DNA from 4 places in the Protofrankia sp. Cas3 genome. Region 4 is predicted to be linked to each of the others. Evidence: predicted binding sites of a transcription regulator. Region 4 holds the regulator's gene; each other region holds the start of a gene.
What was found. The regulator LexA, encoded in region 4, represses DNA repair genes until DNA is damaged. The targets are predictions, from matches to a motif close to CGAACNNNNGTTCG.

Region 1 (7,650 bases), on a different contig from region 4:
GACCGGAATCCCCGGGGCCATGAGCGGTGTCTACGGCGGCGGTTATCCCGCCAAGGTCTGGAAGGCCTTCATGGACGGCGCCCTGACCGGCGTGGCGCCGCAGCCCTTTGTCGCGCCGAAGTACGTCGGGACGGTCACGAACGCGTCACCGTCGCCGACCCCCGGGCCGAGCGTCCCGCCGCTGCCCGCGCCGGTGCCGTCAGTGGTGCTGCCGTTCCCCACGCAGTCGCGACCGACTCCGGAAAGCTCGCCCACCGCCGGCGCAACCACCCCACCCGGCCCGGTGCAGCCGACAGTGACACCGAAGGCCAGACCATCGCCCACCAGCGGCACCATTAACATTTCGCCGCTTCAGGCCGGGTCTATGCAGTGAGCTCATGACGTCCGGCGGCGACCACTGAGCGCGAGGCGCGCCCCGCATGGAAGGCATGCTGTTCCAGTGCCCCATGCTGGTCGGGTGAGAATGCCCCATGGTTGATGGCTGCCGGGAGACACATCCTGGGACGGATCCGGACGTGTCGCGTCCCACGGCGCCCGCCCGACGGGTGAGCCCGTCGGGCGAGGACCCCGTGGTTGCCGGTGCGAGCATGCTCATCGGTGGTCCGCCCGGGGCCCACGCCCGCATCGGTGTCAACCGGAGCTGGTGGACACCACTGCGGCTCCTGATGGCCTTCACCGTCCTGATCTGCCTGCTGGCCTACGCCCAGAAGGCACCGTGCCGCGACACCCGCAACTGGTCGCACGAGTACCAGTACACGCGCATGTGCTACTCCGACGTGGTCGCCCTGTACGGCCAGGAGAGCCTGGCCAACGGCAAGCGGCCCTTCCTCGACTACCCCACCGAGTACCCGCCGCTGATCGGCGCGGCCATGCAGTTCGCGTCATCCGTCGCCGGATTCGCCTCGCCGTCGCAGCCGGTGTACCGCGACGACGGTGGCCGCCAGGTTGTGGCCAGCTACACGATCGATCATCGAACAGCCACCTTCTATGACGTCACAGCTCTGTTGTTCCTGGTGGCGGCCTGTGTCGCGGTGTTCGCCACGGCCCTGACCGCGGGCAGGGCCAGAGCCTTCGACGCCGCGCTGGTCGCGCTCGCGCCCGTTCTGGTGCTCCATCTCATGACCAACTGGGACATCCTGGCGGTGGCGTTCGCCGCCGCCGGCCTGCTTGCCTGGTCACGCCGAGCACCCACGCTCGCCGGCATCCTGATCGGGCTCGGAGCGGCGACGAAGTTCTACCCGGTGCTGTTCCTGCTGCCGCTGGCAGTGCTCACCCTGCGTGCGGGCAGAATTCGGCCCTTCGTCCGCACGCTCGTCGCGACCGTGGTGACCGCACTGGTGGTCTGGGTGCCCCTCTGGCTGGTTGCCGGGTACTTCAAGGGCGATGAACGGGTCGGCGACAGCATCTGGACGACGCTGTGGGCCGGTGGTGACTGGTTCGGCAAGCTCGGGGGCCACTGGGGCGACGGGACGAACGCGATGCTGCGCTTCGTCGACCTCAACTCCGAGCGCGGTCCGGACTGGGACTCCCTGGCCTTCGCCACGACCTGGCTGGCCAGCTCCTTTTCGACCCACATGTTCGGCGCCGTCCACCTGCTCACCATGGCGGTGGTCGGGATCGCGCTGGCCGTCATCGCCATCGCGGCGACGTCGCGATGGCCGGCCTGGCGATGGCCGATCGTGCTGGTGGCGTGCACCGGGTGGCTACTGGTCGCGGCCTGTGTCCCGGTGGTGCTGACCGATGTCCGGGAGCACGGCATCCCCACCGGCAAACTCAACATCATTTCGATAGTCGTACTGGGGATGCTTCTTCTCGGCATAGCCGCGCTGGGATGGTTCGCGCCCCGGCGTCCGCGCCTGCCCCAGCTGTTGTTCCTCACGATCGCGGTGTTCCTGCTGACGAACAAGGTCTTCTCGCCGCAGTACACGCTGTGGCTGGTACCGCTCGCCGCGCTGGCCCGGCCACGGTGGCCGGCGTTCCTGGCCTGGCAGGCGAGCGAGGCATATGTGCTGCTCACCCGGTTCCTGCACTTCGTCTACAACGACACCAACGGAGCGTCCGGGATCGACCGTGGCTGGTTCGTGAGCGCCGTCGTCATCCGCGACCTCACCTTGTGTGTGTTCGCCTCGCTGGTCGTACGCGAGATCCTGCGGCCCGAACTGGACGTCGTCCGCGTCACCGGAGCGGACGACCCGGCGGGTGGCGTGCTCGACGGGGCGGCGGACCGGCGCAGTCGTCGGGCCATGCGCGCCACGGCGGACACCGCGACCGCGACGGACCGGGACGCGACGCAGGCCGGGCCGGGCGGATGGGCGGCGGCCGTCGGGGCTGGTCCATGACCGTGCCATCGGAAGATCCCCCCCCTGACCGGACCGGTCGCGCCCAACCGGATTCCGGCCTGGCCGCGCTGCCCGGGTCCGGTGCGCCCGGCATAGGCCGGACGTGGCTGAACTGGATTCCGCAAGCAGTCCGGGCGACCCTGCCGATCTGGTTCGTCAGTCGGGTCACGGTCATCGTGCTGTCCTTGGCCACATCCCGGGCACTGTCCGGTCAACCGGGTGCTGATCTGCCGGGCGTGTCGGCGCTGTGGAACCGCTGGGATGTCGGACTGTTCACCAAGGTCGCGCGGTTCGGGTACGAGTCCCCGATGTACACCGACCACACCGAGGTGGACTTTCCGGGCTACCCGATCGCGATGCGCTTCGCCCACCTGTTCATCGGTGACTGGACGGTCGCGGGGATGGCGGTCTCGTTCGTCGCGGGGGCCGTGGCGGTGGCGGCCATCTGGCAGATGCAGATCGATGACACTTCGGCCGCAGGAGCGTCGACCTCGACCGGACCGGTGGTTTCGGCGTCAATCGACCGGTCCGGTGGGACCGGACCGGTGTCCGCCGGGACCGGACGGGCCGCCGCCGGGACCGGACAAGCCCGTGGTGGGACCGGACGGGCCGCCGGCGGTATCCGGCTCTGGGCTGGTCCGGGTGACCAGGACCGCCGTGCCGCGGACTTCGCGGTCCTCGCGCTGCTGCTGTTCCCCTATGCGGTATTCCTCTGCGCCGGGTACTCGGAGGCGATCTTCCTCGGTTTTGCCACCACGTCCTGGCTCGCCGCCCGCCGCCAGCACTGGTGGCTCGCCGGCCTGCTCGGCGCCGGTGCAGCCTCGACGAGGGTCACCGGAATCCCCTTCTGCGTCGGGCTGGCGGTGCAGTATGTCGTCAGCCGGCGACGCGCGGGGCTACCGGTGTTCGCGACGTCGGGACTCGCGCTCGCGCTGCCTCCGTTGCCCGTCCTCGCCTTCGTCACCTACCTACGGGTGCGCACCGGACGGTGGGACTCCTACGCCTGGGCGATGCGGGTCGGCTGGCACCGGGACATCGACTGGCCCTGGGTGGGATGGCGGGCGACCTGGCACGGGGCCTTCGACGCGTCGCAGTCCTCGGCGTGGACCTGGTTCTGGCGTGGTGAGATGGCCGCCGTGGTCGTCGGCGTAGTCCTGACCGTGGCGCTGGTGTGGTCGGCGCGCCTCGGTGAGGCTGCCTTCGTCGGCGTTGCGACGTTGCTGATGAGCAGCTCGAACTACTACGCCTCGGGGATCCGGACAATTCTGGTGGCCTTCCCGATGTACCTGCTGCTCGCTCGGGTCGCGACCCGGTGTCCCTGGGTGCGGCCGGCCTACATCTGGCTGTGTGCGCCCGTCATGGCCGCTTTTGTCGTCGCCTTCACCCAGGGTCAGTGGGTCGACTAAGAGCGCCCGGTGTCGGCCACCGGTGCGGGTGCGAGCTGGTCGACGTGGATCGAGTAGTGTTTGCCAGGTTGCCGTTCGTTGGCCCGCGCGCGTTGCACGTGCGGGCGTTCTGACACGCGGCACTGTCCCTCCTGCCACGGAACCCTCCGTGGCCGCCCGAGTCCACAGGAGGTGGGTTCACCCTTGCCACGGCATTACGAACTGATGGTCATCCTCGAACCGGATCTTGAAGAGCGTACGGTCGCGCCCTCCCTCGACCAGTATCTGACCGGTGTCCGCGCCAGCGGCGGCGTTGTCGAGAAGGTCGAAGTCTGGGGCCGCCGCCGGCTCGCCTACGAGATCCGTAAGAGCGTCGAGGGCATCTATGCCGTCATCGACCTGCACTCCGAGCCGGATGTGGTCGCCGAACTCGACCGCCAGCTCGTCCTCAATGAATCGGTGATCCGCACCAAGGTGATCCGGCTTCCCGAGAAGAAGAAGCCCCGACGCAAGATCGCGGCCTGAAGGGAGCGGCTTCATGGCCGGCGAAACAGTCATCACGGTGGTCGGAAACCTGACGAACGACCCCGAGCTTCGGTTCACCCCCAACGGTGCCGCGGTGGCCAGCTTCACCGTGGCCTCGACGCCGCGGACCCTCGACCGGACCACCAACGAGTGGAAGGACGGGGACGCGCTGTTCCTGCGTTGTTCCATCTGGCGGCAGGCTGCGGAGCACGTTGCCGAATCGCTGCAGAAGGGCGCCCGGGTCATCGTCCAGGGTCGGCTCAAGCAGCGGAAGTGGACCGACCGTGAGGGTAACGAGCGCATCTCGGTCGAGCTGGACGTCGAGGAGATCGGCCCTTCACTGAAGTACGCCACGGCGAAGGTCGTCAAGGCGGCTCGTGGTGCCGGCGGTGGCGGTTATGGCGGACCGAGTGCCGGGGCTGCGCCCGGCGGTCCTACCGGCGGGGCTGGCGGCGGGGCTGGCGGCTACGGTGCCCCGGCGCCCGCCGGCGGCGGATCGGGATACGGCGGCGGTGCAGTCGAGGACCCGTGGTCCGCGCCGGCCGGCGCCTACTCCGAGGAACCCCCGTTCTAGTGGTCCGCTAGCGGACCACTAGTGGCCCGTGTGGCCTGCGGATGCGCGAATGGAACGGGCCTGCGGTCGAACCCACAGACATATAGGAGTGCACGATGGCCAAGGCGGCCGTGCGCAAACCGAAGAAGAAGGTTTGCGCGTTCTGCAAGGACAAGAGCGACTACATCGACTACAAGGACACCTCGCTGCTGCGGAAGTTCATCTCCGATCGCGGTAAAATCCGCGCCCGGCGGGTTACCGGAAACTGCAGTCAGCATCAGCGTGATGTGGCGATCGCGGTGAAGAACAGTCGCGAGATGGCGCTGCTGCCTTACACTTCGACGGCTCGCTGAGGAGGCTGGCGATGAAGCTGATCCTCACTCAGGAGGTACCCGGCCTCGGCAGCCCCGGTGACACGGTCGAGGTCGCCGGTGGGTACGGCCGCAACTACCTCATCCCGCGTCGGTACGCGATCGTGGCGACCCGGGGTGCCGAGAAGCAGATCGCCCAGATCCGCCGGGCCCGGTCGGCTCGGGCGGTTCGGGACCTCGGGCATGCAAAGGAGATCGCCGGCCAGCTTTCCAACCTGTCCGTCCAGCTGGTGAGCCGGGCGGGTAAGGAAGGCCGACTGTTCGGCTCCGTGACAGCGGCGGACGTGGTGGCAGCGGTGGCGGCGGCCGGCGGTCCCGATCTGGACCGCAGGCGGGTGGAACTGCCGAAGCCGATCAAGTCACTGGGTGCCCACACGGTCTCGGTGCACCTGCACACGGACGTCGTCGCGACCGTCAGTCTGGACGTGGTCTCCGCCTGAGAACGTCCGCCGGAGTGGTTCCACCTGAGAAGGTCCGGCCTGCATGGCGGTACGGGACTGCATGGCGGTACGGGACTGTAGGGCGGTATGAGTGACCGCGGTGTTGCCGACCGGCCGATGGACCGGCCGGTCGATGCCACATCGCGGTCACTTTTCGTATTTCTGTCCGCAGTCGGATCCATGCACAGCGTGAGTCGCCGGCCGTCCGGGGGCAGCGGTGATCGGATCCACGGATTTCTTTCGTCCACAGGCGGTGGATGACGCCGGCGCCTGCCAGACCGCGACATCAGCCTGGACGATCTATTTTCCGATCGGTTATCCACAGCTTCGAGGGACTTGTCCTGATGCTTTCCCCAGGACGTTCGGTCTTATCCACAGTTGTTATCCACAGGTTCTGTGGATAACTCTTTGGGGCTTCGGGCCGCTCCCCCGTACAGTCGGCGCCGCTGGTGGCGGGCGCTCTTAGGGTCGGCTGTCGGTGGGGGGTGCCCGGTCGGACATTGACAAAGCCACTCTGGTGGTCGAACATATGTTCGATAGTTAGATGTGTGTCGAAGCTGCGGTCACGAGAAGCGGTCACGACAAGAGGCGCTATGGGGGGTGGTCATGACACTGACCGACATTGACCGCGCCCGGGGTGGTTCGGGCGGGTCGGTCGAGTTCGACCGCACTCCACCACATGATCTTGCAGCTGAACAGAGCGCGCTGGGCGGCATGCTGCTGTCCAAGGATGCGATTGCCGACGTGGTGGAGGTACTCGCCGCGGGCGATTTCTACCGTCCCGCGCACGCCACCGTCTACGGCGTCATCGGCGACCTGTACGGCCGTGGGGAACCGGCTGACGTCATCAGTGTCGCCGCCGAGCTCGCCAGACGGGAGCTGCTCGAACGGGTGGGTGGGCCGGCGTACCTGCACACCCTCATCTCAAGCGTGCCGACGGCGGCGAATGCCGGCTACTACGCCCGCATCGTGGCGGAGAAGGCCGTCCTGCGCCGCCTGGCCGAGGCCGGTACCCGCATCGTCCAGCTCGCCTTCGGCCCCGCGCAGGACGTGGACGAGGTCGTCGACCGCGCCCAGGCGGCCGTCTACGAGGTCACCGAACGTCGCTCAAGTGAGGACTACACCCCGCTCGGCGAGTTGCTCAACCCCGCCCTGGAGGAGATCGAAGCCATCCAGGGGCACAACGGGTCACTGACCGGGGTCCCCACCGGCTTCAATGATCTGGACGAGCTGACCAACGGGCTGCACGGTGGCCAGTTGTGGATCATTGCGGCTCGGCCCGCTGTCGGCAAAAGCACGCTCGGTTTGGATCTTGCTCGGGCTGCGTCCATCCGTAACGGGATGACATCGGTGATCTTCTCGCTGGAGATGAGCCGCATGGAGATCACCATGCGGCTGTTGTCGGCGGAGGCCCGGGTGTCCCTGCAGAGCATCCGTACCGGGCGGCTCACCGACGACGACTGGGCCCGTCTTGCCCGCCGGATGGGCGAGGTCGCGGACGCTCCCCTGTTCATTGACGACAGCCCGCACCTGACCATGATGGAGATTCGGGCGAAGGCCCGGCGGCTCAAACAGCGCAACGACCTCCGGATGATTGTTCTCGACTATCTGCAGCTCATGTCGTCGCCAAAGCGGACGGAAAGCCGCCAGCAGGAGGTCAGCGAGATATCGCGTTCACTGAAACTGCTCGCCAAGGAGCTGGATGTCCCGGTGGTGGCGATCTCCCAGCTGAACCGTGCCTCGGAACAGCGTGCGGACAAGCGCCCACAGATCTCCGACCTTCGCGAATCAGGATCGCTCGAGCAGGATGCGGACGCGGTGATCCTGCTGTACCGGGAGGATGCGGTGGAGAAGGAGTCAGCTCGCGCCGGCGAGGCCGACCTGATCGTCGCCAAGCACCGTAACGGCCCGACCGGCACCGTCACCGTCGCCTTCCAGGGCCATTACTCCCGTTTCGTCGACATGGCCAGCTGACCGCGGTTCGTCGTCGGCCGCTCAGGCACCGCGAACCGGGAAGGGATGTGACCGTTGCAGCCG
Region 2 (7,650 bases), on a different contig from region 4:
AGAACAAGGGGTTCACCGCCTACGACCCGGCGGAGGTCGGCGGCGACCTGTCGACCTACCTGCAGGGGGACGACTGCGACGCGCTCGCGGAGTCGGTGCGGTTCGCGCGCGTCCACGCTGATGATGCTGTTGAGGCGGAGCAGGCGGGTCGGCACGAGGATGCCGTCAACCTGTGGCGGCAGGTTTTCGGGCCGGAGTTTCCGACCTTCGGGTAAGAACCCGTTTTAGCCTGTTTTAGAGCTGGCCGGCGGATGACAGGCGGTGCGATCATGGTTTTCTTCGCACCGCCGGCGGCCCCACAAGAACCTCGTTGCCGACGCTACCTACGCTACCGGGGGGATCGGTGCCGGCTGCCGGTCCCGGCGGCCCCGCAGGCAGCCTTGCCAGGCGGCTCGGCCACCAGATTTTCGGGCCGATGTCGAGCGCCAGCGCGGGCACGAGGATCGAGCGCACCACGAAGGTGTCGACCAGCACTCCGAACGCGACCAGAAAGCCCACCTCCGCGAGCTGCACCAGTGGAAGGATGAACAGCACCGAGAAGGTGGCCGCCAGCACGACTCCCGCCGAGGTGATGACGCCGCCGGTGACGGCCAGCCCGCGGCGCGCGCCTGCACGGGGGCCGAGTCTCTCGGCTTCTTCCCGAACCCTGATCATCAGGAAGATGTTGTAGTCGATTCCCAGCGCCACCAGGAATATGAATCCCAGGAGCGGCAGGGACGGGTCGGCTCCGGCAAAGCCGAACAGCCAGTCATAGGCGAGCGCACTGGCGCCGAGCGCGGCGAGGAACGAGAGCACCACGGTTGCGATCAGGAGTACTGGAGTGACCACCGCTCTCAGGAGCAACCCGAGAATCACGGCCAGGACTCCCAGGACCACCGGAATGATTATTTTCTGGTCGCGTACGGAGGCGGTGCGTACGTCCAGGTTCACCGCTGTGGTTCCGCCGACCAGCGCGTCCGCGGCAGGTATCGCGTGGACGGCACTCCGGAGCGCTTTGATCGTGTCGAAGGACGCCTGTGTGTCGGGCGGTTGTGCGAGAATAACGACGAACTGGACCAGGGTCGCTCCGCGGCCGGTTTCCCCGACAGTGATGACCGCGGGATTCCTGCGAATGGTGGAAAGCACGTCGTCCGCGGCCGTGATATTGGCGATGACATATGTTGGCGCGGTCGCGCCGGCCGGGAAACTTCGCTGCGCGAGTTCCTGACCCACCACGGAATCCACCGGTTTGGTGAATCCCTGGTCCCCGCGCAGGCTCGTGTCCAGATGCAGGGTCGCGAACGCGAGCCCGGTAAGCATCAGGGTGGTCGCGATCCACACGAGGCGGGGCCGCGCGGCAATTCTGGCGCCGGCACGTGACCAGAAGCCGGATTCCTCGACGGTGCCCGCGCCGTAACCGGGGATGAACGGCCAGAACAGCCGCCGGCCGCACGCGACGAGTGCGGCCGGGAGAAGCGTCATCATCGTCACCAGCGCCGCGGCTATTCCGATGGCGCCCACCGGGCCGAGACCACGGTCGGAGTTGAGGTCGCCTAACAGCATGCACAGCAGGCCTGCGATGACGGTCGCGGCGGAGGCGACGATTGCCGGCCCGGCCCGCCGGATCGCGACCCGCATCGCCTCGTACACGCTTTCGTAGCGGGTCAGTTCTTCTCGGTATCGAGCGATGAGCAGGAGCGCATAGTCGGTGCCGGCGCCGAACACGAGCACCCGTAATATCCCGGCGCTCTGCCCATTGACGGTCAGGCCGCCATACCTGGCTCCGAGGTAGGTCAGTGCGGTGGCCGCCTGGTCTGCGATGGCGACCGACAGCAGCGGCGCCAGCCACAGGAAAGGGCTGCGGTAGACGATCAGTAGAATGGCCGCGACGACCCCGGCGGTGACGAACAGCAGTGTGGTGTCCACTCCGCTGAACACGTCATAGGAGTCGGTCAGCAGGCCGGCTGGTCCGGCCAGGCCGGTCTGAAGTCCGGGCGGCGCCGCGTGACGCACGATCCGCCGGATCTCCTTGACGTCGTCGGTGAAATCCACGATGTCGGCCCGTTGCGCAAGGCTGATGCTCAGCAGCAACGCGTTGCCGCTGGGGGACGGGACGGGCCCGCCGACCGGGATGACGGAGAACCGCTGGAGTTCGTGGCTGAGCGTTTCGGCTGTCGCCCGGTCGGCGGGGGTCAGTTCGGGATCACGGGCGAGGACGACGATTGCGGGTACCGCGTCCCCACCCGGCAGGAGCTTCTCGGCCGTGAGCACGCGGGTGGACTCGGCGTCGGTGGGCAGGAAGGCTGAGGCGTCGTTCGTCTGCGCGCCGGTCAGCCTGCCGGCGAGTGGGGTGGCGACGACCGCTATGATGATCCATAGCAGGAGGGTCACCCACGTGAGTCGCGGCCGGGCCGGCCTTGCCGCGATCTTCCAGGCTTTCGCCACCAGCGCCCTCCGCGTCCAGCCTCCGGTCCCAGACACCGATGGTCGCAGTAAGGCCACGTCACGCGGTAGTGATACGGCGGCCTCCGCTTCCTGTGGGCAGCAGCTTCCGTAGGCAAGGGCATGGGCGTGCCGGCCGGACGCTTCACACCGGGGTCGTCCCGGCGGGCGGGCCGAGCAGGTAGCGCAGCAGGACCACGTCGCCGATCCGGCGGACCTCGGCTAGCTCCATCCGGTGGCCCGGATGGTGCGGGAACGTGCCGTTGCCGACGAAGCGGGGCGCGGCCGGGTCGCCGACGAAGAACGGCGCGATCACCAGGTGGATCTCGTCCGCGAGCCCGGCGGTGAGGAACCGGGTGTGGACCGTGCCGCCGCCTTCGACCATCAGCCGGCGCACGCCATGGGCGGCGAGGTCGGCCAGGACGACGGTCAGGTCGAGTGGGTCCCCGGCGTCCACGATGGATGCCACGTCGGCGAGGCGCTCCCGGGCCCGGGCCGCCGCGGGGCTGGCAGCGTAGACGATTTTCTCGATCGTCCCCTCGGTGAAGAAGGCTGCTGTCGGGTCGAGCTCGCCGCGGCTGGTGATAGTGATCTTAATTGGGCTCTCCGGCAGGCCGCGGGCCGTCCGCTCCTCGCGGCGGGTCGTCGACCGGACCATCAGCCGGGGGTTGTCACGACGGACGGTGTTCGCGCCTACCAGGATGGCGTCGACACCGGCACGGACCTCGTCGACCCGGTCGAAGTCGGCGTCGTTGGACACCAGCAGGCGTCGGTCGGTGGCGTCGTCGATGTAGCCGTCCACGGACATGGCGACCGACAGCAGGACGTACGGGCGTTCAGCCACGCGGGACTCCGACTTCGGCGGACCAGGCGGTGGCGATGTCGGCGGCGACGGTGACGTTGTTGCGGACGACCGCGATGTTCGTCGCCAGGCTGGCACCAGCGGTTTCGCGGTGGAAGGTCTCTAGCAGGAACGGTGTGACGGCCTTCCCGCGTATGTCGCGGCGGGCCGCCGCCGCCAGCGCCTCGGCCAGAACGCGGTCGTGCAGGTCATGGTCGAGCTGCTCGGTCTCAGGCACCGGGTTGGCAACGATCACGGCCGAGCGCAGGCCGAGGGCGTCCGCATCCGCCATGACGGACGCGACCTGGTGCGCTGCGTCCACCCGCCAGTCGAGCGTGAATCCAGTGCGTGACCGGTAGAACCCGGGGAAGATGTCCGTCCGCCAGCCGAGCAGGGTCACGCCGAGGGTTTCGAGCCGCTCGAGGGTGGCGCCGACATCCAGGATCGACTTCACCCCCGCGCAGACCACAGTGATCGGGGTGCGGGCCAGCGTGACCAGGTCCGCGGATTCGTCGGCGCTGTCGGCCCAGCCGCGGTGCACCCCGCCGAGCCCACCGGTGGCGAACACGCGGATGCCGGCGCGGGCGGCGAGCAGCGATGTGGAGGCGACCGTGGTCGCGCCGGTGCGGCGCAGTGCGCAGGCGACCGGGAGATCGCGGACGGACAGTTTCGCAACGTCAGGCGCATCCGCGATCATCGAGAGCGCGCTCGCGTCCAGACCGATCGTGGGCGTCCCGGCAATGACGGCAATCGTCGCCGGGGTCACCCCACGGGCGCGCAGCAGGGCTTCCAGCTCAGCTGCGACCTCGCGATTGCGCGGACGGGGTAGCCCGTGGGCGATCAAGGTCGACTCGAGCGCGACCACCGGGCGTCCCGCAGCCAGCGCCACCCGGACCTCGTCGGCAATCGCCAGCCCTCGCACCGGCCGACATTACTCGTACCGGCTCGTCGGCGTCATCGGTTGCTGTAGCCCGACGGGGTCAGGCGAACAGTTCGCGGACTGTCACCGGACGGAGCCCTTTTTGCTGCAGGCCGGCGACGATCCGTGGCAGGGCCGGAATTGTACCGGCATGCCCGAAGTGCAGGCTTATCACCGAGCCGGGTTGGACCGTTGCCAGTGTGCGCGTGACCACAGCGTCGGCACCGGGGTCGGTGTAGTCGAGGGGATCCACATCGTAGGACAGACAGTGTGCGTAACCGGCGCGGCCGGCCTCGGCGAGTACCGCCGGGGTGCTGTGGTGCATCGCCGACGGCCGGAAGTAGTCCCCCGGTCCGCCGGTCACCCGGTCCATGATTTCTTGCGAGCGCTCCACCTCCGTGCGCACCACGGAAACGCTCTGCCGGTCGAGATCGGCGAGATGGGTGTACGTGTGGTTCCCGATCTCGTGCCCGCCGTCTCTGACGCGACGGGCGTAGTCCGGATACCGCTCCAGCCAGTTGCACACGAACATGCAGGTAATCGGCACACGTGCCTGTGCCACGGCGGCAAGGAGCCCGTCGACCAGGGCGATGTCACCGTTGGTGTGGAATGTCAGGGCCACCTCCGGGCGTCCTGAACTCGCGCGCATCAGTTCGGTTGCGGGCCCGCCCGCCGCGGTCGGCGTCAACGCGGTTGCCGACGGTTGCGCCGGTTGGGAGGCGGCTGCGGGTGCCGCCGGCGCGGGCGAGGGTGCGCCTGCCTCGGGTTGGGCTCCGGCTCGACCGGCGTTGCCTGCGGTCGCCGAGCATCCCATGAGAGTCACGGCGGCCCCGGCCATCAGGATGCGACGGGTCGGCCGACCGGGAATACACACCGGCACACTCTAGCGCCGCTACCCGCATCACAGCCTTGCGTCCACAGCCATGCGTCCACAACCTGGCGCCACAGCGCTGCGCCGGATCACGAGCGCGGGTTCGGCATGTCGTCGACGGGTTGATCGTGGCCGAATCGTCAGCTACACTTCGAACATAAGTTCGACTTTCGGTGGGGGTGGCGGTATGACCGGCAGTATGACCGGCAGTGGGTTGGCTGACCTACCCGGGCTGCGGGGCATGGCGGCCGGGTTCGATCCGTCGGAATTGTCAGCACAGGACGTGGCGGAGTTTGTCATGGAGTTGCGTCGGTTCACCAACGCCTTGGAGGCATTGTGGGTGCGCTCGATCGATCGTCTGGACACGTCGCGGTGGTGGCAGCTCGAGGGTTTCCTGTCCGTGCAGGCGTGGCTGCGCTCCCGTTGCGGGGTGTCGCGGTCCGCAGGGTCGGCAGTGCTGCGCGCGAGTCGGGAGCTGGCGGTGTTACCAGAACTGACGGCCGCGTTCCGCGAGGGTGATGTGTCCTTCGCCCATGTTCGTGCGGTGACCTCGGCGGTGACGCCACAACGTCGGGAGGCGGCGATCAAATCCCATGGGATGTTCACATTTGCGGCTCGGGGGACGGACCCGGCGACGTTGGGGCGGGTCGTGCGTTACTGGGCGCAGGCCTCTGATCCTGACGGCGCGGACAGAGACCGTGACAGGGCACATCGGGCCCGTGGATTGATCGTTTCATCCTCGGTTGAAGGCAAGGTGTTCCTGGATGCACAGTTCGACGCCGAGGGTGGAGAGACCGTCACCGCGGCGTTGGACGCGGCGATGGGAGGCGCACCCACAGTGGGCGATGACCGGTCAAAGGCGCAGCGGCGGGCGGATGCCCTGATCGAAATCGCCAGGCATTACCTGGGCCAGGCAGATCTTTCCCAGGTGCATGGACATCGTCCCCAGCTGACCGCAGTGGTCGATGTCGCGACGCTGGTACCGCCGCCGGGGCAACCGGGCGTCGACTGGGTCGGACCCGCTGCGGCGCGATCGCAGGGACGCGAGCCCACAACGGAACCCGGTGGGGAGCTCCCCGCCGGGTTCACCGCCCGGGCGGGCTTCGCCGGTGGCGGGCTCATCGGTCACGCCGCCGTCCGGAGACTGGCCTGCGACGCGCGGGTGACCCGGCTGTTGACCTGGGGTGACAGCGAGATTCTGGAGCTGGGCCGAGCCACTCCTACTGTTTCTCCAGCGCAGTACCGTGCGCTGGAGCTCCGCGACGGTGGATGCGTCTATCCGGGATGCGATCGTCCACCCTCTTTCTGCGACAGCCATCATCTCGTGCACTGGATTGATGGGGGACCCACCGACCTCGCCAACCTCGTCCTCCAGTGCGGGCGACATCACCGTAGGCTCCATGAGGATGGCGAGATCCTCCACCGCGATGACACCGGCAACTGGCGGATCCGCACGGCCACTGTCGGGCCATCGTGACGAACCCATCGTGGTGAACCCGGCTGGGTCACGCCGCGCGGACGGCCGGTTGAACACGGAGGCCGGGTCGGTCCGGGTCGACCTCCACGACGACTTCGTCGCCGTCCCGCACGATGCCGGCGAGCAGCTCCCGGGCGAGCGAGTCGCCGATCGAGGTCTGCACCAGCCGGCGCAGCGGGCGTGCCCCGAAGACCGGATCAAAGCCGGCGTCGGCGAGCCAGGCCCGCGCTGAGTCCGTGACTGTGAGCGTGATGCGCCGGTCGGTGAGCCGAGCCCGCAGCCGGTCGAGCTGGAGGTCGACGATGCGGGCGAGATCTTCTTTGGCCAGCTGATCGAAGACCAGAACGTCGTCAAGTCGGTTGAGGAACTCGGGCTTGAACGCCTCCCGGACGATGACCATCACCGAGTCGCGTCGCACCTGGGGTGACAGGGTCGGGTCCGCGATGAACTGCGACCCGAGGTTGGACGTCATTACCACGATCGTGCTGCGGAAGTCGACCGTTCTGCCCTGACCGTCGGTGAGGCGTCCGTCGTCGAGCACCTGCAGCAGAATGTCGAAGACGTCGGGATGCGCCTTCTCGACCTCGTCCAGCAGGATCACGCTGTACGGACGCCGGCGGATGGCCTCGGTGAGCTGCCCGCCGGACTCGAACCCGATATAGCCGGGCGGCGCGCCGATGAGCCTGGCCACCGAGTGTTTCTCGGCATATTCGCTCATGTCGATGCGCACCACGGCCCGTTCGTCGTCGAACAGGAAGTCGGCGAGTGCTCTCGCCAGCTCGGTTTTCCCGACGCCGGTGGGACCAAGGAAGAGGAACGAGCCGGTCGGCCGATCCGGGTCGGAGATGCCGGCGCGAGCGCGGCGCACGGCGTCGGAGACAGCACCTACCGCGGCATGCTGCCCGATCACGCGGGCGTGCAGTTCGTCCTCCATGCGGAGCAGTTTGGCGCTCTCACCCTCCAGGAGCCGGCCGGCGGGAATGCCGGTCCAGGATGCGACAACCTCGGCGACGTCGTCCGGGCCGACCTCCTCCTTCAGCATCGCGCCGCCGGGCTCGTCTGGGCCGGGTAGCGCGTCGGTTGCCGCCGCGAGCCGCTTCTCCAGCATCGGGATCATGCCG
Region 3 (7,650 bases), on a different contig from region 4:
CGACATCGGACTGCGGGTATGGCTCACCCTCGTCCCGATCGGCGCCACCGGCGAGGTCACCTACGCCTTCGAGCCCACCACGGGCCTCGAGGAGACGGGAGCGGACGCGTGAGTACCGATCGGGACCGGGATGCCGCCCACGCCGTCTACGTCGTCGGGGTCGGCATCCACCCCTTCGGCCGGCACGAGGGCGTCGCCGCGATGGTCATGGCCGAGCATGCAACCCGGGCCGCGCTTGCCGACGCAGGCATCGGCTGGCCCGACGTCGACCTTGCCGTCGGTGGCAGCAACGTGTCCGGCAAGCCCGACACCCTCGTTTCCCGCCTCGGTCTTACCGGACTATCGTTCATTACTGTACGCAATGGATGTGCCACTGGTGGTGTAGCATTGGCGACCGCGGCGAACGCGCTGCGGGCCCGGGAGGCCGACGTGGCGACTGTCATCGGGTTCGACAAGCACCCGCGTGGCGCGTTCAACTCCGACCCGGCCAGTTACGGGCTGGGGGACTGGTACGGCCGGACCGGTCTCATGGTCACCACCCAGTACTTCGCCATGAAGACCCGGCGTTACCAGTACGAACACGCGGTCTCCGACCGGTCACTGGCCCGGGTCGCGGTGCGCGCGCTGCGCAACGGCGAGGCCAGCCCCACCGCCTGGCGGCGCACCCCGCTCACCGAGGACGAGGTACTCGCCGCGCCGGCGGTCAACGCCCCGCTGACCCGATCGATGTTCTGCTCGCCGAGCGAGGGAGCGGTCGCCCTCGTCCTCGTCCGTGGCGACCGTGCCGGTGACCTGTGTGAACGCCCGGTGCGGCTCGCGTCGGTGGCGCTGCGCACCCGCCGGTTCGGATCGTTCGAGGTGTTCTCCCCGTGGCTCGCGCCCGATCCGTACCACAGCCCGAGCATCGACGCGGCTGCCGCGGCGTTCGCCGCCGCCGGTGTCGACCCGTCCGAGGTGGCCGTCGCGCAACTGCAGGACACCGACAGCGGCTCGGAGATCATCCACCTCGCCGAAACGGGCCTGTGCGGGCACGGCGAGCAGGAGAAACTCCTTGCTGACGGCTCCACCGAGGCCTACGGCCGCCTCCCGGTCAACACCGACGGCGGATGCATCGCCAACGGTGAGCCGATCGGCGCGTCCGGACTGCGCCAGGTGCACGAGGTCGTCCGCCAGCTGCAGGGGCGGGCGCTGGGCCGGGCGGTCCCCGGGGCCCCGCGGGTCGGCTTCACCCACGTGTACGGCGCGCCGGGACTGTCCGCCTGCGCGGTCCTGACCGTCTGAGCTGACCGTCCAGGTCGACCGCCTGAGCTGACCGCCTGAGCTGACCGCCTGAGCTGACCGTCTGATGATGCCGTGCGAAAGGGACCCCCACCGATGACCGCTTCGGGCAGCAACGCTTCGGGCAGCACCGTCGACCTCGTGACCTGGCGTGGCGAGGTACGGCGCTGGCTCGCCGCCACCGTTGCCGCGCCGGTGGCAAGCCACGGCCCGCCAGACCTCGCGGTGTTCCGTAACCTCTCCGACGGCGACGAGCACACGTTGCTGGAGAACGTCCGAGCCTATCGGCGGGCCCGCTACGACGCGGGCTACGGAGCGCTCACGCTGCCGGTGGAGCACGGCGGCGCCGGTCTGCCCGCGCTGTTCGCGACCGCCTTCGCCGAGGAGGAACGCGCGTTCGCCGTGCCGCCGTCCACCGAGCTGATCAGCGTGACGACCGGTCTGGTCGGCCCGGCCGTGGCGATGTTCGGCACCGAGGCACAGCGGGAGCAGTTCGTCGGGCCGCTGCTGCGTACCGATCTGCTCGCCTGCCAGCTGTTCAGCGAACCCGGCGCCGGTTCCGACCTCGCGGCACTGGCCTGCCGCGCCGTGGCGGACGGGGAGACCTGGGTCGTCGACGGGCAGAAGGTCTGGTCGTCCGGCGCGCGGTTCGCCGACTACGGGCTGTTGCTCGCCCGCACCGACCCGGACGTGCCCAAGCACGCCGGGATCACCGCCTTCCTCGTTCCCATGGACGCCCCCGGTATCGAGATCCGCCCGATCCGGCAGATGAGCGGAGGCACGTCGTTCAACGAGGTCTTCCTCACCGGCGTCCGGATCCCCGACGCCCTGCGTGTCGGCGCGGTCGGCAACGGTTGGCGGGTCGCGAACGCGATGCTGTCCTTCGAGCGCACCGCGTCCGGATCGGTGACCCGTCGTAAGGGCGGAACCTTCGACGACGTGCTGGAGCTCGCCCGCCGCCTGGGCCGGGCCGGTGACCCGGTGGTCCGTCAGCAGCTCGCGGACCTCTACATCCGGACGGTGCTGCGGGCCGCGACCGCCGGACGGGTGGCGCGGGCCGCAGCGGCCGGAGCGTCGCCGGGGCCGGCGGCATCCGTCGGCAAGCTGGTCGCCTCCGACGTGCTGACCCGCACCGGCGAGCTCGCCGTCGACCTGCTGGGTAGCCGGGCGGCGGCCGACTCCGGTGAGGGGTTCGGCTGGACCGAGCATCTGCTCGGCGCGCCCGGCTACCGGCTGGCCGGCGGAACCGACCAGATCCAGCGGAACATCATCGGAGAGCGGGTCCTGGGCCTGCCGGCGGAGCCGCGGATCGACAAGGACGTGCCCTGGTCCGCGCTGTCCCGCTCCTGAGCGGCGGCCTGAACCTCACCCGGGCGGGTTCTGGGCGGAGGCGATGACGTGGAACGCCACACCGAACGGGTCCTCGACGATGGCGACACGCCCGTAGGGGGAGTCCTGGGGTTCGCCGGGACATGCGCCGCCGCCGTCGAGGACCCGCCGTACGGCCGCGTCGGTGTTCTCGACCTCGAAGTAGGTGATCCAGGATGACGACTGCGCGTCGGCCACGCCGTGAATTCCGCCGATCATCTGGCCGTCGCCGCGGTGCAGCACGGTGTAGTCGATGTCGGGAGCCGCCATGGGTTCCAGGGTGTAGTCGAAAACCGCCTGGTAGAAGGTGCGGGCCGCGTCCGCTGCGGGTGTGCGCAGCTCGTTCCACGCCAGGGAACCGGGTTCGTTGACGATCCGCGCGCCGGGGTGCATACGGCCCTGCCAGAGGCCGAACTGCGCGCCGGTCGGATCGAGGGCGATCGCCATCCGCCCGGCGTCCATCGCATCGATGGGCGCCACGACGACCTGGCCGCCGGCGTCGGCGATGTGCTTGGCGGTGCCGTCACAGTCGTCGGTGGCGAAGTAGAGGTTCCACCAGAACGAGGTGGCGTTCGGGTCCGGGTTCGCCATGACGGCCGCCACCGGCTGCCCGCGCAGCAGGCACATCGTGTAGCCCCCGGCTTCGGGGGGTCCCTCCTCGAACTCCCAGCCGAACAGGGTGCCGTAGAACTCCTTTGCGCGTTGGATGTCGGGAATGCCGAGGTCGATCCAGGTGGGTGTCCCCGGCGGTTGGTTACTCGTGACTTCGACCATGGGTCCGTCTCCTTCGAACGTGTCGGGTACAGGCCTGCCTACCCATCCTCGACATCTCCTGACGGTTCGACCAGTCCCCACGCTCGCAAGCCCACGCCGACTCCGGGGTCCTCAGCTGAGGACGGTGATCCTGGCGCCTGTGCCGGAGAGGTAGAGCGGGCTGTCGGTGATGTTCACGCGGTCCTCCTCTTTCAGAACGGTGGTGGCTCCGGCTCCGGGTTGGCGTTGGGGTCCGGGTTCGGGTTCGGGTTCGGGTTGCAGTCGATGTAGGGTTCCGGACTGGTGTGGTGGACGCGTTTTTCCGGGCTTGTCCAGGTGACCGACCCGTCGGAGCCGGCCAGGTTGACCGACCATTTCCCCCCGTGTTTCATGCGGTGGTGGCGGCGACACAGAGTGAGCAGGTTTGCCGGGTCGGTGGTCCCGCCGCCAGCATGGGGCTGGACGTGGTCGAGGTCGCAGGCCGCGGCGGGTCTACGGCAGCTCGGGAACCGACAGGTGCGGTCCCGGGTCTGCACGTGACGGGCGAGCACGGCTGAGGGGAACCGTCGCCGGCTCACATCCAGGAGACTGCCGTCGACGGGGTCGGTGAGGATCCGCCGCCAGGTGGCGTTGGCCGCGCAGGCCAGGTCGCGGGCGAGCCCTGCGGAGATCGGCCCGTAGCCGGCCAGCTCGCCGGGGGTGTCGGTCAGCCCCAGCAGGGTGTCGGCAGGCACGATCACCCCGATCTCGATGTGGACGGGTTCGTAATCATGATGGCGGCCCAGCAGTAGATCGGTGAGGACGTCCGCGCGGCGTTCATCCATGCTCCGGGGATCGTCCGGAGCGCCGGCACAGCGGGCGAGGGCGTCGATGTGCTGGTAGGCGGCCTGGGCTTCGGCAGCCGGCAGGAACGCCCACAGTTCGGCCATGCCGTCGTCGAGGGGTCCGATGCGCACCTGCCGCTCCCGGCGCTGCTTCTCGTGGCGCCGCTGGGCGCCATCGGGGTCGACGGCGAGCACGGCCCGGCGCAGGGCCTGGCGGAACAGCGTGTGGCTCGCCCGACCGCCGCGGGCCAGCACCTTCTCCTCGACGGCTGCCGCGTGGACCTGCGACAGCGAGCCGGTGGCGTCGGCGACCGCGCGCGCTCGGCCCAGGTCGATCGCACCGGCTTCCAGAGCGGCCAGGGTGGCCGGTAGCCGGTAGGTCATCGTGTGCGCCAGTTTCAGCTGGGCGGCCGCGGCGCTGCACGACAGGTCCAGCTCGATGGCGATCTCGCTGGCGGCGAACTCGCTGAACACCGGGTCCGGCCCGGCCGCGGACCGCAGCTCGACGAACCGGGCCTGCGTGCGGATCAGCGCCGCGTCCAGCCTGGCCTTCTCCCGCACGATGGTCGTCATGAGGGTCAGGCAGGCATCCGCGTCCAAGGCGGCGATGGGCTCGGGGCCTGCGCACGCATCACATGGTGGGCACGCATCAGATCTTGCACATCCATCGGATGTATCGAACATATGTTCAGTTTAGCTCGCCATCCCGACATTTCCACCCCGCTCAGCGACCCGGGTTCGTCGTCGGGCCGCCCCAGACGCCTTCACCATCGCGGCAACCTCGGCGGCTCGACGACGATTCTGCGTGGACAAGGCGTGCTCCTGGATGTTCCAACCCCGGCCAGGTGACTGCTGGTGCCGTCCTTGACCGACGACCGGTGGACGCGGGTCAGCCGCTGACGCCGATCTGGCCAAGCAGGGTCGCGTGGTCGAAGGAGACGGTCTCCTTGACAAGCCGGTCGTCGTCGAAGTGGAAGACGCAGCCGCAAGCGCACGTCGATGGGTCTGCCGGTGGCGGGCACACCGGCCCACGGGCCATGGTGGGTACCCGTCATCCGGGTGTCGACGAACACGATGTCGTCGCCGTGGTGGATTGAAAGGGCTTCGGCGGCGAAATCGGGGAACGCGCCGAACAGCATGGTCAGTAGCTCCTCGACCGCTTGCGGCCCGTTCGTCGGGGCGCCCAGGGCGACCACGTCGTAGTTGGCCTCGGCGAAGGTGTTGAGGGTGGCGGCCACATCGTGGCGGCCCTCGGCCTCCATGTGCGTCCGCACGATCGCTTCGCGGCGGGCCCGCAGCTTGGCTTCGGGAGTGGTGTTGGTGTCGGTGGTGGCCGTGTTAGTGGTTGTCGTCATGGCCGCAATGGTGCGCGGGCGGCCCCGGCCCGGACATCCCGGAGATCGGCCATCTGCCGTCGCCGGCAGACCATGTACACACGTTCCCCGGCGGCTGGCGGATTCAGGCGATGCCCGAGCGCACCGCGAACGCTGTCGCCTCAGCAGGTCGGCGGCCAGGAAGACGTGGGTGGGGTTGGCGAGGTCCGCATCATCCGCGCGGGTCGCGAGGGTGACCAGGCGTCGCCCGATCGCAATCCGCTCGGTCAGATGGCCCGCTCCCCGCAGGGTGAACTGGCGGGCGTGCAACGCGACCCCGAGGGCCGCGTCGTCGCCGCTTACGCCGGCTACCTCGAGCGCTTCGGCACTGCGTTCCCGCGCCGGTTCACCACCCGCATGCCAGTACAGCTCGATCGCCAGTCGGCTGAGCAGCCGTGCCCGAAGTGCGTGATTGTCGGTGTTCGCCTTGATGGCGTGGGTGAGCAGGGAGACCAACGCCCAGTCGACGGTGCCTGCGGTGACCACGGTGGTGCCCGCGCCCAACGCGGCGCGGGCGAGTTGTGCGCGTGCGCCACAGCGTGCGGCCATCTCGGCAGCGCGGTCGCAGGCGCGGCGCGCACTGTCGCGGTGGCCGGCCCGCGCCCATGCCTCGCCGAGCTCGGTCAGCAGGTCGATGTAACCGGACCCGGCCGCCAGCCCGAACCGGTCGGCGAGCTCGAGCGCCATCGACAGCCACCGAGCGGATTCCTCGTGGGCCAGCCGCCCGCCGGCCCACCGTCCGGCGGCAAGGGTGTGCCGGAACGCCGCGCGTGCGTCCGTCCCGCCCTCATCATCGTGGCCGGCGACCTCGTCCGCGCCGATTCCCAGGCATGCGTGGTAGGCGTGGTAGGCAAGATCGCCCAGGTATGCGTCGTCGTCGCGGTAGCGCTCTTCGATCGCTCGGGCCGCGTGGCTGTGCAGCCTGGTCCGTTCGATGACGTCGAGCGAGCTGTAGAGCGCCTCCTGTACCAGTACGTGGTTGAACCGGTACCGACCGCGTTGGTCCGGGTCGGCCGCGATGAGCTGCACGGCTGCGGCGGGCTGCAAGGCGGCGAGAGCCGCCAGCTCGGAGCAGCCGACCACCGCGGAAAGTGGGAGTTGGCCGAAGTCGCGTCCCAGGACGGCAGCCGCCCGCAGCACCTGGCGGGACTGCGCCGGTAGTCGGGCGATCCGCTGGTTCACCACCTCCCGGACGCTCGCGGGCAGGCCGGCGGCTTCATGCCCGTCGGCGTGCAGCAGCCTGGACAGCTCCTGTACGAAGAAGGGGTTGCCGCTGGTCCGGGCGTGCATCGTCGCCACGATGTCTTCTTCGATCGTCTCGTCGGAGGTTCGGGCGGTACTGGTACCGGCGGCCCCGGTGCCGTTGCGAAGGCCGAACGACCGGATCATTTCGCCCACGGCGTGTTCGGCCAGTCCCCGTACCGGGACGACCACTGTGGTGGCACCGTCGGCCACCGTTCCGAGCATTGTGGCGACGGGGTCCCCGGGATGGACCTCGATGTCGCGGTAGGCGGCGGCGGCGAGCACGGGGGCGTCCGCCAGCTCCCCGGCCAGATAGGTCAGCAGCAGCACCGACGGCTCGTCGGCGCGGTGCAGGTCGTCGATGACGATGACGAGGCCGCCCGCTTCACCGGCCAGATGAACGCCGTTGACGCCGGGGGAACCGGCGCCCTCAACGGCGCGGGGGTGCGAGGGGGAGATCTGCCAGGGGTAGTCGGGTCACGGTCTCCCACCGGTATGTACGACCTTCGCGGCGCAGCTCGACCAGGGCGACGGCTTTGATCAGAACGCCGGCTCGGGGTAGCTCCCGAAGCGCCTCGACTGCCTGGATGATCGGGCGTGCGTCGGTCGGGCTGTTGCAGTACGCGATGCCGACGTGTGGCCGCAAGCCGCGTGGCTTGGCGATGGCCGCGGCTGGTCCGAGCGTGGCGGCGGTGGCGTTGATGATCCGATTGCGCAGGTCGATGACGGGTTCCCACGGCACGACGCTGAACCGGACCGCGCCGGAGGACCCGGCGAGCGGTCCCACAGTCAGGGCGAAAGTTTGGACGTCG
Region 4 (7,650 bases):
AAGACCGAACCGCAGCCGCATGACCTCACGTTCACGTGGTGTGAGCCCGCTCAACACACCCTCGATCTCGTCCTGCATGGCGCCGTAGGAGGCGGCGTCCGCAGGCGAGGTGGCGTCCGCGTCCTCGATGAAGTCACCGAGAACGGAGTCGCCGTCGTCGCCGACCGTGGTCTCCAGGCTGACCGTGTCCTGGGCGTACCGACGGAGTTCGACGACCTGTTCGATCGGCATGTCGAGCTCCAGCGCAAGCTCCTCGTCGGTCGGCTCCCGGCCGAGCGTGGAGACGAGCTGGCGCTGCAGTCGCGTAATCTTGTTGATCTGCTCGACGACATGGACCGGGATGCGGATGGTCCTGGCCTGGTCCGCCAGCGCCCGACCGATCGCCTGCCTGATCCACCAGGTGGCGTAGGTCGAGAACTTGTAGCCCTTGGCGTAGTCGAACTTCTCGACCGCGCGGATCAGACCGAGGTTGCCCTCCTGGACCAGGTCGAGCAGGGTCATGCCGCGACCGCTGTACTTCTTGGCGACCGAGACCACAAGACGCAGGTTCGCCGAGACCAGCTGCTGTTTCGCCGCATGCCCGTCCCGGACCAGGGTCTGGAGGTCACGCCGCAGAGCCGGCTCCAGGTCGGAGTCGGTCTCCAGCTTGTACTCGGCAAACAGGCCAGCCTCGACCCGCTTGGACAGTTCGACCTCCTGCGCGGCGTTGAGCAGGGGTACCTTGCCGATCTCGCGCAGGTACATACGCACGAGGTCGGCGGTTCCGGCATGCTCCGAGGTTGCGCGGGCAGCCGGCGCTCCAGTTGTTGGCTCCTCCTCGTCGAGAACCTCGACGCCGAGAGTGGTCAACCGGGCAATCAGGACGGGAAGTAGTTCAAGACCGAGGTCAGCGGTCTCGAGTGCTTCGCGAAGTTCGGCGTGACTCAGTTCGCCGGATTCGCGTCCACGCGCGACAAGCTCGGCGACCTGAGTAACGTCGAGTTCGTCGGTATCATCGGGCACGGCGGCCAGGCCACGGCCAGGCGTCGTGCGTGCAGGAGTGGCCGCCCGGCGGGTACGTCGCGTGCTCGTGGCACGCGTACGCGGCTCGTCGGGGCGCTCGTGAAGTTCCAGGGCAGGCAGCGTCATCAGTAGCAGATCCGAAGGTCGGTGCGGGTGGCGGGTCTTGGTGCTTGCACGTATGGGCAACGCCTTGCGACGTCTCTCCCATTCCGCGTTCAGACACAACCGGACGTAAGCGATCGCCGGGTCTACGAAGCAGTGTAGACCCTCGCCCTCGGGACGCTGCACCCGCTGTCGCGAAGACTACCCCGCAGATCGGCCGGTGTGTCGTGAATAACTAACTATCTCTTGAGCTCTCCACATCCACGAGTCGATACCGAGCTCAGACACAACAGACAACCCATACAGAAACAACCCCCGCCGGATCTCAGAATGATCGCGACAGGGAACGATCGCGACGGCACGGCGCCGGGCTCACCGGCCGGGATGTCACGCCGCCGCACCTCGTCCCGCACGATGTCGAGGAGGTAGGCCTGCAGTGACTGACCGCGTTCCAGCGCAATCGCTGCAGGTCGGGCGCGGACGGCCCGCGCGGCTATTCAGCGGCACCCTAGCTGCAGCCGCTGGTGGAGCCGCACTGCTCACAGACGTAACAGCTACCCGCCGGGCGCATGGTCACCCCACAGGTGAAGCACAGCGGCGCGTCGACCACGTTCTGCGCCGACAGCGACTCCCCCGATGGGATCTCCGCCGATGGGATCTCCGCGGCCTCGACGATGCCGGACCCGCCATGCTGTCCGGTGAGCTGCTGTGTCCGTTCCTGGGCGCTCAACACGCCGAGCTCCACCCGGGTCTCCTCGGGTAGGTAGTCCAGCGCCAGGCGGCGGAAAAGGTAGTCCATCACAGACTGGGCTATTCGGACATCAGGGTCATCGGTCATACCAGCCGGCTCGAAACGCATGTTGATGAATTTGCGGACGTAGGTCTCCAGCGGGACGCCGTACTGGAGCGCGATCGAAATCGCGATGGAAAACGCGTCCATCACGCCGGACAGGGTCGAGCCCTGCTTCGACATCTTGATGAAGACCTCACCAAGACCGTCATCGGGGTAGGACCCGGCGGTCATGTAGCCTTCTGCGCCGCCGACCGAGAAGGACACGGTCTGCGACGGCCGGATCTTCGGCAGGCGACGGCGGACGGGCCGGTACTCTTCCTGCGCTGTGCCGGCTGTGCCCGCGGCCGCGGAGTCGAGGCCCGCGGCGGCACCCGCGGACCTCCGCGCGCCACGCAGGTCGGACAGCGGCTGGCCGACCTTGCAGTTGTCGCGGTAGATGGCCAGCGCCTTCAGCCCGAGCCGCCAACCCTCCAGATAGATCCCCTTGACATCCTCGACGGTCGCAGCCGCCGGCATGTTGACGGTCTTCGAAATGGCTCCGGACAGGAATGGCTGGACTGCCGCCATCATCCGGATGTGTCCCATCGGGCTGATCGCCCGTTCGCCGATCGCGCAGTCGAAGACCTCGTAATGCTCATGACGCAGGCCCGGCGCGTCGAGGACATGGCCGTGCTCGGCTACGTACTCGACGATCGCCTCAACCGTCTCGTCGGTGTAGCCAAGCGCCCGCAGTGCGGCGGGAACCGTCTGGTTGACGATCCGCATGCTGGATCCGCCCACCATCTTCTTCATCTTCACCAGTGCGAGGTCGGGTTCGATGCCGGTGGTGTCGCAGTCCATCGCCAACCCGATCGTGCCGGTCGGGGCGAGCAGACTGACCTGCGCATTGCGCCACCCGTGCTTCTCGCCCACGGCGTGCCCGCGGGCCCATTCGCTGGCGGCCAGGGCGAGTATCCGGGCATCGTCCGCTCCGACCGTGCGGACCGTGTCGGCCGCGGCCGCGTGCTTACGGATCACCCGGCGATGGGCGTGGGCGTTGGCCGCGAAACCGTCGTAGGCCCCGACCGTGCCGGCGAGCTGCGCGGAGCGTCGGTAGGCCACGGCCGTCATCAGCGCGGTGATCGCGGCCGCCATCGCCCGGCCTCCCTCGGAGTCGTACGCGCGTCCCGTCGCCATGAGAAGCGCGCCGAGGTTGGCGTAGCCGATCCCGAGCTGGCGGAACGTCCGGGTCACCCGGGTGATCTCCGGGGTCGGGAAGTCAGCGAAACAGATCGAGATGTCCATCGCGGTGATGACCAGCTCGATGGCGGCGATGAACGCCTCACCGTCGAAGGTCAAATCGTCGCGCAGGAACCGCATCAGGTTCAGCGAGGCCAGGTTGCAACTGGAGTTGTCCAGGTGCACGTACTCACTGCACGGGTTGCTGGCACTGATCCGGCCGGAGTCCGGGCAGGTGTGCCAGTCATTGATCGTGTCGTCGTACTGGATCCCCGGATCCGCGCAGTCCCACGCGGCGTGCGCGATCGTATGGAACAGCGACCGCGCCGGGACGGTCTCGATGATCCGTCCGTCGATCCGGGCCCGCAGGTGGAAGTCGGTGTCGTCGACGACCGCCCGCATGAACTCGTCCGTCACCCGGACCGAGTTGTTGGCGTTCTGGTACTGCACCGAGACGATGTCGCGGCCGCCGAGATCCATGTCGAAGCCGGCATCCCGCAATGCCCGGATCTTGCTTTCCTCACGTGCCTTGCTCTCGACGAAGTCGACGATGTCTGGATGGTCGACGTCGAGCACAACCATCTTCGCGGCCCGTCGGGTCGCACCACCCGACTTGATCGTCCCAGCCGAGGCGTCGGCTCCGCGCATGAAACTCACCGGTCCGGACGCGGTGCCGCCCGAGGACAACAGTTCCTTGGACGAGCGGATGCGCGACAGGTTCAGCCCGGCACCCGACCCGCCCTTGAAAATCAGACCCTCTTCCCGGTACCAGTTGAGAATCGACTCCATCGTGTCGTCGACCGCGAGGATGAAACAGGCTGAGACCTGTTGCGGCGCCGCGGTGCCCACGTTGAACCACACGGGACTGTTGAAGCTGAAGACCTGGTGCAGCAGCATCCACGCCAGTTCATGCTCGAAGACCTCGGCGTCGGCCTCCGAGGCGAAGTACCCGTTCTCCAACCCGGCCGCCGCGTAGGTGCGCACGACCCGGTCGATGAGCTGGCGCAGGGACCATTCGCGGGTGGCGCTGCCCAACGCACCACGGAAGTACTTGCTCGTGACGATGTTCGTGGCGTTCACCGACCAGAAGTCGGGGAACTCCACCCCGCGCTGCTCGAAGTTGACCGAACCGTCCCGCCAGTTGGTCATGACGACGTCCCGCAGCTCCCAGGTGACCTCGTCGTAGGGATGCACGCCGGGCGACGTGTGGACACGTCCGACCGTCAGGCCGCTGGTCTTACCAGCGGGCCGGCTCGACTTCGTGCCACGGGTCTCGGTCATGGCGCTCCTCGTCTGGCGGGTACGGCGTCTGGCGGGTACGGCATGGACGACAACTCGCCGACCCGTGAACTATCTGGCCTGCGCCCGAAGGCCCGCGATCGCGGTCTCGAAGTCCGCCAGGGACTCGAAGGCCAGATACACCGAGGCGAACCTCAGGTAAGCGACCTCGTCAAGAACTTGCAGTGGGCCGAGAATCGCCCGGCCGATCTCGTCCGAGGGAATCTCGGCCGCTCCCGACGCACGCAACCTGTCCTCGACCAGCTGAGCGAGCTGGGCCAGCGCATCGGCCTCGACCGGTCGGCCCTGACATGCCCGGCGCACACCCGCGACCACCTTCGCGCGGCTGAACGGCTCGGCCACGCCGCTGCGTTTAATCACCCTCAGCGATGCCTCCTCGATCGTCGTGAACCGACGGCCGCAGGACGAACATGATCGCCTACGGCGGATCGCGGCACCTTCCTCAGCCTCGCGGCTGTCGACAACCCTGCTGTCCGGGTGTCGACAGAACGGGCATCGCACGGACGATCCCCCAAGATCTTGATGACTTACAACTCCACAACTACCACATGTTGTGGTCAACCATAGGGCTCACCACCATGAACTGGCAAACCGTCGGCGCGTCCGACGGTCACGGCAGGCGAAGCGCCTGCCCGGGAACAAGATCGGTGGTGGCAAGCTGATTCATACCGGCCAGCCGCGCCACGATCACCCGAGTGTCACCCTCAGGAGCCAGCGCACGCGCTATGCCCCATAAGGTCTCACCGGACCGGACCACGTGAACACGACTGGAACCCGCACCGCCGCGCGGTTCGGCCAACGATGCGACCCGCGCGAGGGACAAGATCAGACAGAAGGCAATCGCGACGAGAGCAACCAGGACCATCCGGCCTCGCCGGGTCAATCTCAGTGGAGGCAGCGCCGGCCGCTCCACCACGCACCCCTTCAACACACCCCTTCACCCCTTGAGATCACGAACTACGAACAGTCGTTCGATCGAACGTCTGATCGAGTTTGTACCTCATGACTCCGACAGAATCGCCATGACACGCTCGAACAGACGTTTGAAAAATCCGGTCGCTGCGGTTACGGTCGTACCGATGAGATGTCGGTCGTGGCCACCGGCTCCGGTTCCTGGCGAAAACACCAGGTCTACCGGGAGCGGAGTCTGTCACGACCGCAAAACGAAGGAGAACGGCAGGTATGACCACCGACCCCAACCGCACCCGACGTGGCCGGCCACCGCGCGGTACCGTGCGCGACCTGCCGGATGGGCCGGCGGACGCGTCGGGCCTGACCCCCCGCCAACGCAAGGTGTTGGAGGTGATCCGCAATGCCGTCGAACGCCGCGGATATCCGCCCAGTGTCCGCGAGATCGGCGAAGCGGTCGGGCTCACCAGCACGAGCAGCGTCGCGCATCAGCTCAAGATGCTGGAGGAGAAGGGCTTCCTGCGCCGTGACCCCCACCGTCCGCGGGCCATGGAAGTGCTCTCAGCGGACGCGCCGGTACGGCCGACGGCACGCGACAGCCTTCACCTCGGGCCGCCACTGGCCCTGACGGCCGGCACCGGGGAGTCCACCGCCGCGCCGGAAGCCCGCCGTGAAGCGGCCTACGTGCCCGTCCTCGGTCGTATCGCGGCGGGTGGGCCGATCCTTGCCGAGCAGGCGGTGGAGGACATCTTCCCCCTTCCCCGTGAGATCGTCGGCGAGGGCACGCTGTTCATGCTGAGAGTTGTCGGAGACTCCATGGTCAATGCCGCGATCTGCGACGGGGACTGGGTGGTCGTCCGCCAGCAGCCGGTCGCGGACAACGGCGAGATAGTCGCCGCGATGATCGACGGCGAGGCAACGGTCAAGACGTTGCGTCACCGTGACGGCCACGCATGGCTCCAGCCGCAGAACCCGGCCTATGCCGAAATTCCGGGCGACGAAGCGTCGATCCTCGGTCGGATCGTCGCGGTACTACGCCGGGTCTGAACATGGATGGTTGTGCCGACCGGGACAGGGCCGACCGCAAGCAGGCCGGGCGAGTGGTGGCGGTCGTCGGTCCGACCGCGGCCGGCAAGAGCGAGCTCGCGATCGATCTCGCCGCCACCCTCGGCGGTGAGATCGTCAATGCCGACTCCATGCAGCTCTACCGCGGCATGGACATCGGCACAGCCAAAGTGCCGCCACGGGATCGCAAGGGCATCCCGCACCATCTGCTTGACGTCTGGGACGTCACCCACACCGCCGACGTGGCGTCGTACCAGGCAAGGGCACGAACAGTCATCGACAATCTTCTGCTTGCCGGTCGGACCCCGGTACTCGTCGGCGGCTCCGGGCTCTATATCAGGGCTGTCATCGACGACCTCAGGTTTCCCGGCACCGACCCGGCGGTGCGAGCACGCCTTGAACGGGAGCTGTCCGAACGTGGGGCTGCCGCGTTACACGCCGACCTGACCGCACGCGCGCCGCAGGCAGCTGCGGCCATACTGGTCGGCAACGGTCGTCGCATCGTGCGCGCGCTGGAAGTGGTGGAGCTCACCGGCGGCTTCACCGCCTCCCTACCGGAGCACCGCGCGGTCTATGACGTTGTTCAGATCGGTCTCGATCATCCCCAGCTCGACGCCCGGGTCGCCGACCGCGTGGCGGAGATGTGGGCTGCCGGCATGGTCGAGGAGGTCCGGACGCTCGCCGACATGGGGCTCCGGAGCGGATGCACCGCTTCGCGGGCGCTGGGTTACGCCCAGGTTCTGGCCTGGCTGGATGGCACGATCGAATCAGACGAATCCGCCCGACTTGCAACAATTGCCGCGACGCGCCGATTCGTCCGCCGACAACGGTCGTGGTTTCGCCGCGATCCCCGCATAATTTGGCTGGACCGTCCTGACGTCGAGCAGGTGGCGGGCATGGTCCGCTCAGCCTGACGGGCGATGGGTACCGGCGACCCGTTCATCCCGGCGTCTGGAGACATCTGTGACCGCGCTCGAGCTGAACCTCGTCCCGGCCCTGTGTGCCGCGTTTGACGACGGGTCGTTGCAGCTGCATTACCAGCCCGAGGTGGACCTGCGCAACGGGTCGGTTCCGGCGATGGAGGCGTTTCTGCGCTGGCAGCATCCCGACCGTGGCCTGCTGAGCCCGGCGCAGTTCATGCCGGTCGCCGAAGCCGCAGGCCTGTCCGAACAGGTCGGCCGCTGGGTGCTTCGAACTGCCGTTGCGGAGGCGCGGACGTGGCACGAGATGGCATCGGGGACCACCATCCGCCCGCCCCGGCT

Region 1: the regulator LexA is predicted to act here: its motif matches at 6,136-6,149, upstream of dnaB (replicative DNA helicase).
Region 2: the regulator LexA is predicted to act here: its motif matches at 5,205-5,218, upstream of U9983_RS12930 (HNH endonuclease signature motif containing protein).
Region 3: the regulator LexA is predicted to act here: its motif matches at 4,901-4,914, upstream of U9983_RS14360 (HNH endonuclease signature motif containing protein).

What each region holds. Positions count from the first base shown of each region.
Region 1 covers NZ_CAUVXP010000026.1:14,195-21,844, reverse strand. Annotated here, with positions in the region: gene U9983_RS07615 (transglycosylase domain-containing protein) at 1-373, shown strand, start outside; gene U9983_RS07610 (glycosyltransferase family 87 protein) at 516-2,339, shown strand; gene U9983_RS07605 (hypothetical protein) at 2,336-3,745, shown strand; gene rpsF (30S ribosomal protein S6) at 3,929-4,249, shown strand; gene U9983_RS07595 (single-stranded DNA-binding protein) at 4,263-4,823, shown strand; gene rpsR (30S ribosomal protein S18) at 4,919-5,155, shown strand; gene rplI (50S ribosomal protein L9) at 5,167-5,613, shown strand; gene dnaB (replicative DNA helicase) at 6,220-7,587, shown strand; gene U9983_RS07575 (SAM-dependent methyltransferase) at 7,642-7,650, shown strand, end outside.
Region 2 covers NZ_CAUVXP010000057.1:15,718-23,367, forward strand. Annotated here, with positions in the region: gene U9983_RS12905 (nucleotidyltransferase) at 1-215, shown strand, start outside; gene U9983_RS12910 (MMPL family transporter) at 268-2,424, opposite strand; gene U9983_RS12915 (RibD family protein) at 2,567-3,265, opposite strand; gene U9983_RS12920 (pseudouridine-5'-phosphate glycosidase) at 3,258-4,184, opposite strand; gene U9983_RS12925 (polysaccharide deacetylase family protein) at 4,243-5,055, opposite strand; gene U9983_RS12930 (HNH endonuclease signature motif containing protein) at 5,240-6,529, shown strand; gene clpB (ATP-dependent chaperone ClpB) at 6,558-7,650, opposite strand, start outside.
Region 3 covers NZ_CAUVXP010000068.1:12,097-19,746, forward strand. Annotated here, with positions in the region: gene U9983_RS14340 (Zn-ribbon domain-containing OB-fold protein) at 1-112, shown strand, start outside; gene U9983_RS14345 (thiolase family protein) at 109-1,281, shown strand; gene U9983_RS14350 (acyl-CoA dehydrogenase family protein) at 1,375-2,628, shown strand; gene U9983_RS14355 (VOC family protein) at 2,644-3,420, opposite strand; gene U9983_RS14360 (HNH endonuclease signature motif containing protein) at 3,612-4,796, opposite strand; gene U9983_RS14365 (ATP-binding protein) at 4,988-7,168, opposite strand; gene U9983_RS14370 (2'-5' RNA ligase family protein) at 7,269-7,650, opposite strand, start outside.
Region 4 covers NZ_CAUVXP010000001.1:32,270-39,919, forward strand. Annotated here, with positions in the region: gene U9983_RS00120 (RNA polymerase sigma factor) at 1-1,128, opposite strand, end outside; gene U9983_RS00125 (vitamin B12-dependent ribonucleotide reductase) at 1,613-4,396, opposite strand; gene nrdR (transcriptional regulator NrdR) at 4,466-4,915, opposite strand; gene U9983_RS00135 (LysM peptidoglycan-binding domain-containing protein) at 5,025-5,279, opposite strand; gene lexA (transcriptional repressor LexA) at 5,597-6,370, shown strand; gene miaA (tRNA (adenosine(37)-N6)-dimethylallyltransferase MiaA) at 6,373-7,302, shown strand; gene U9983_RS00150 (EAL domain-containing protein) at 7,352-7,650, shown strand, end outside.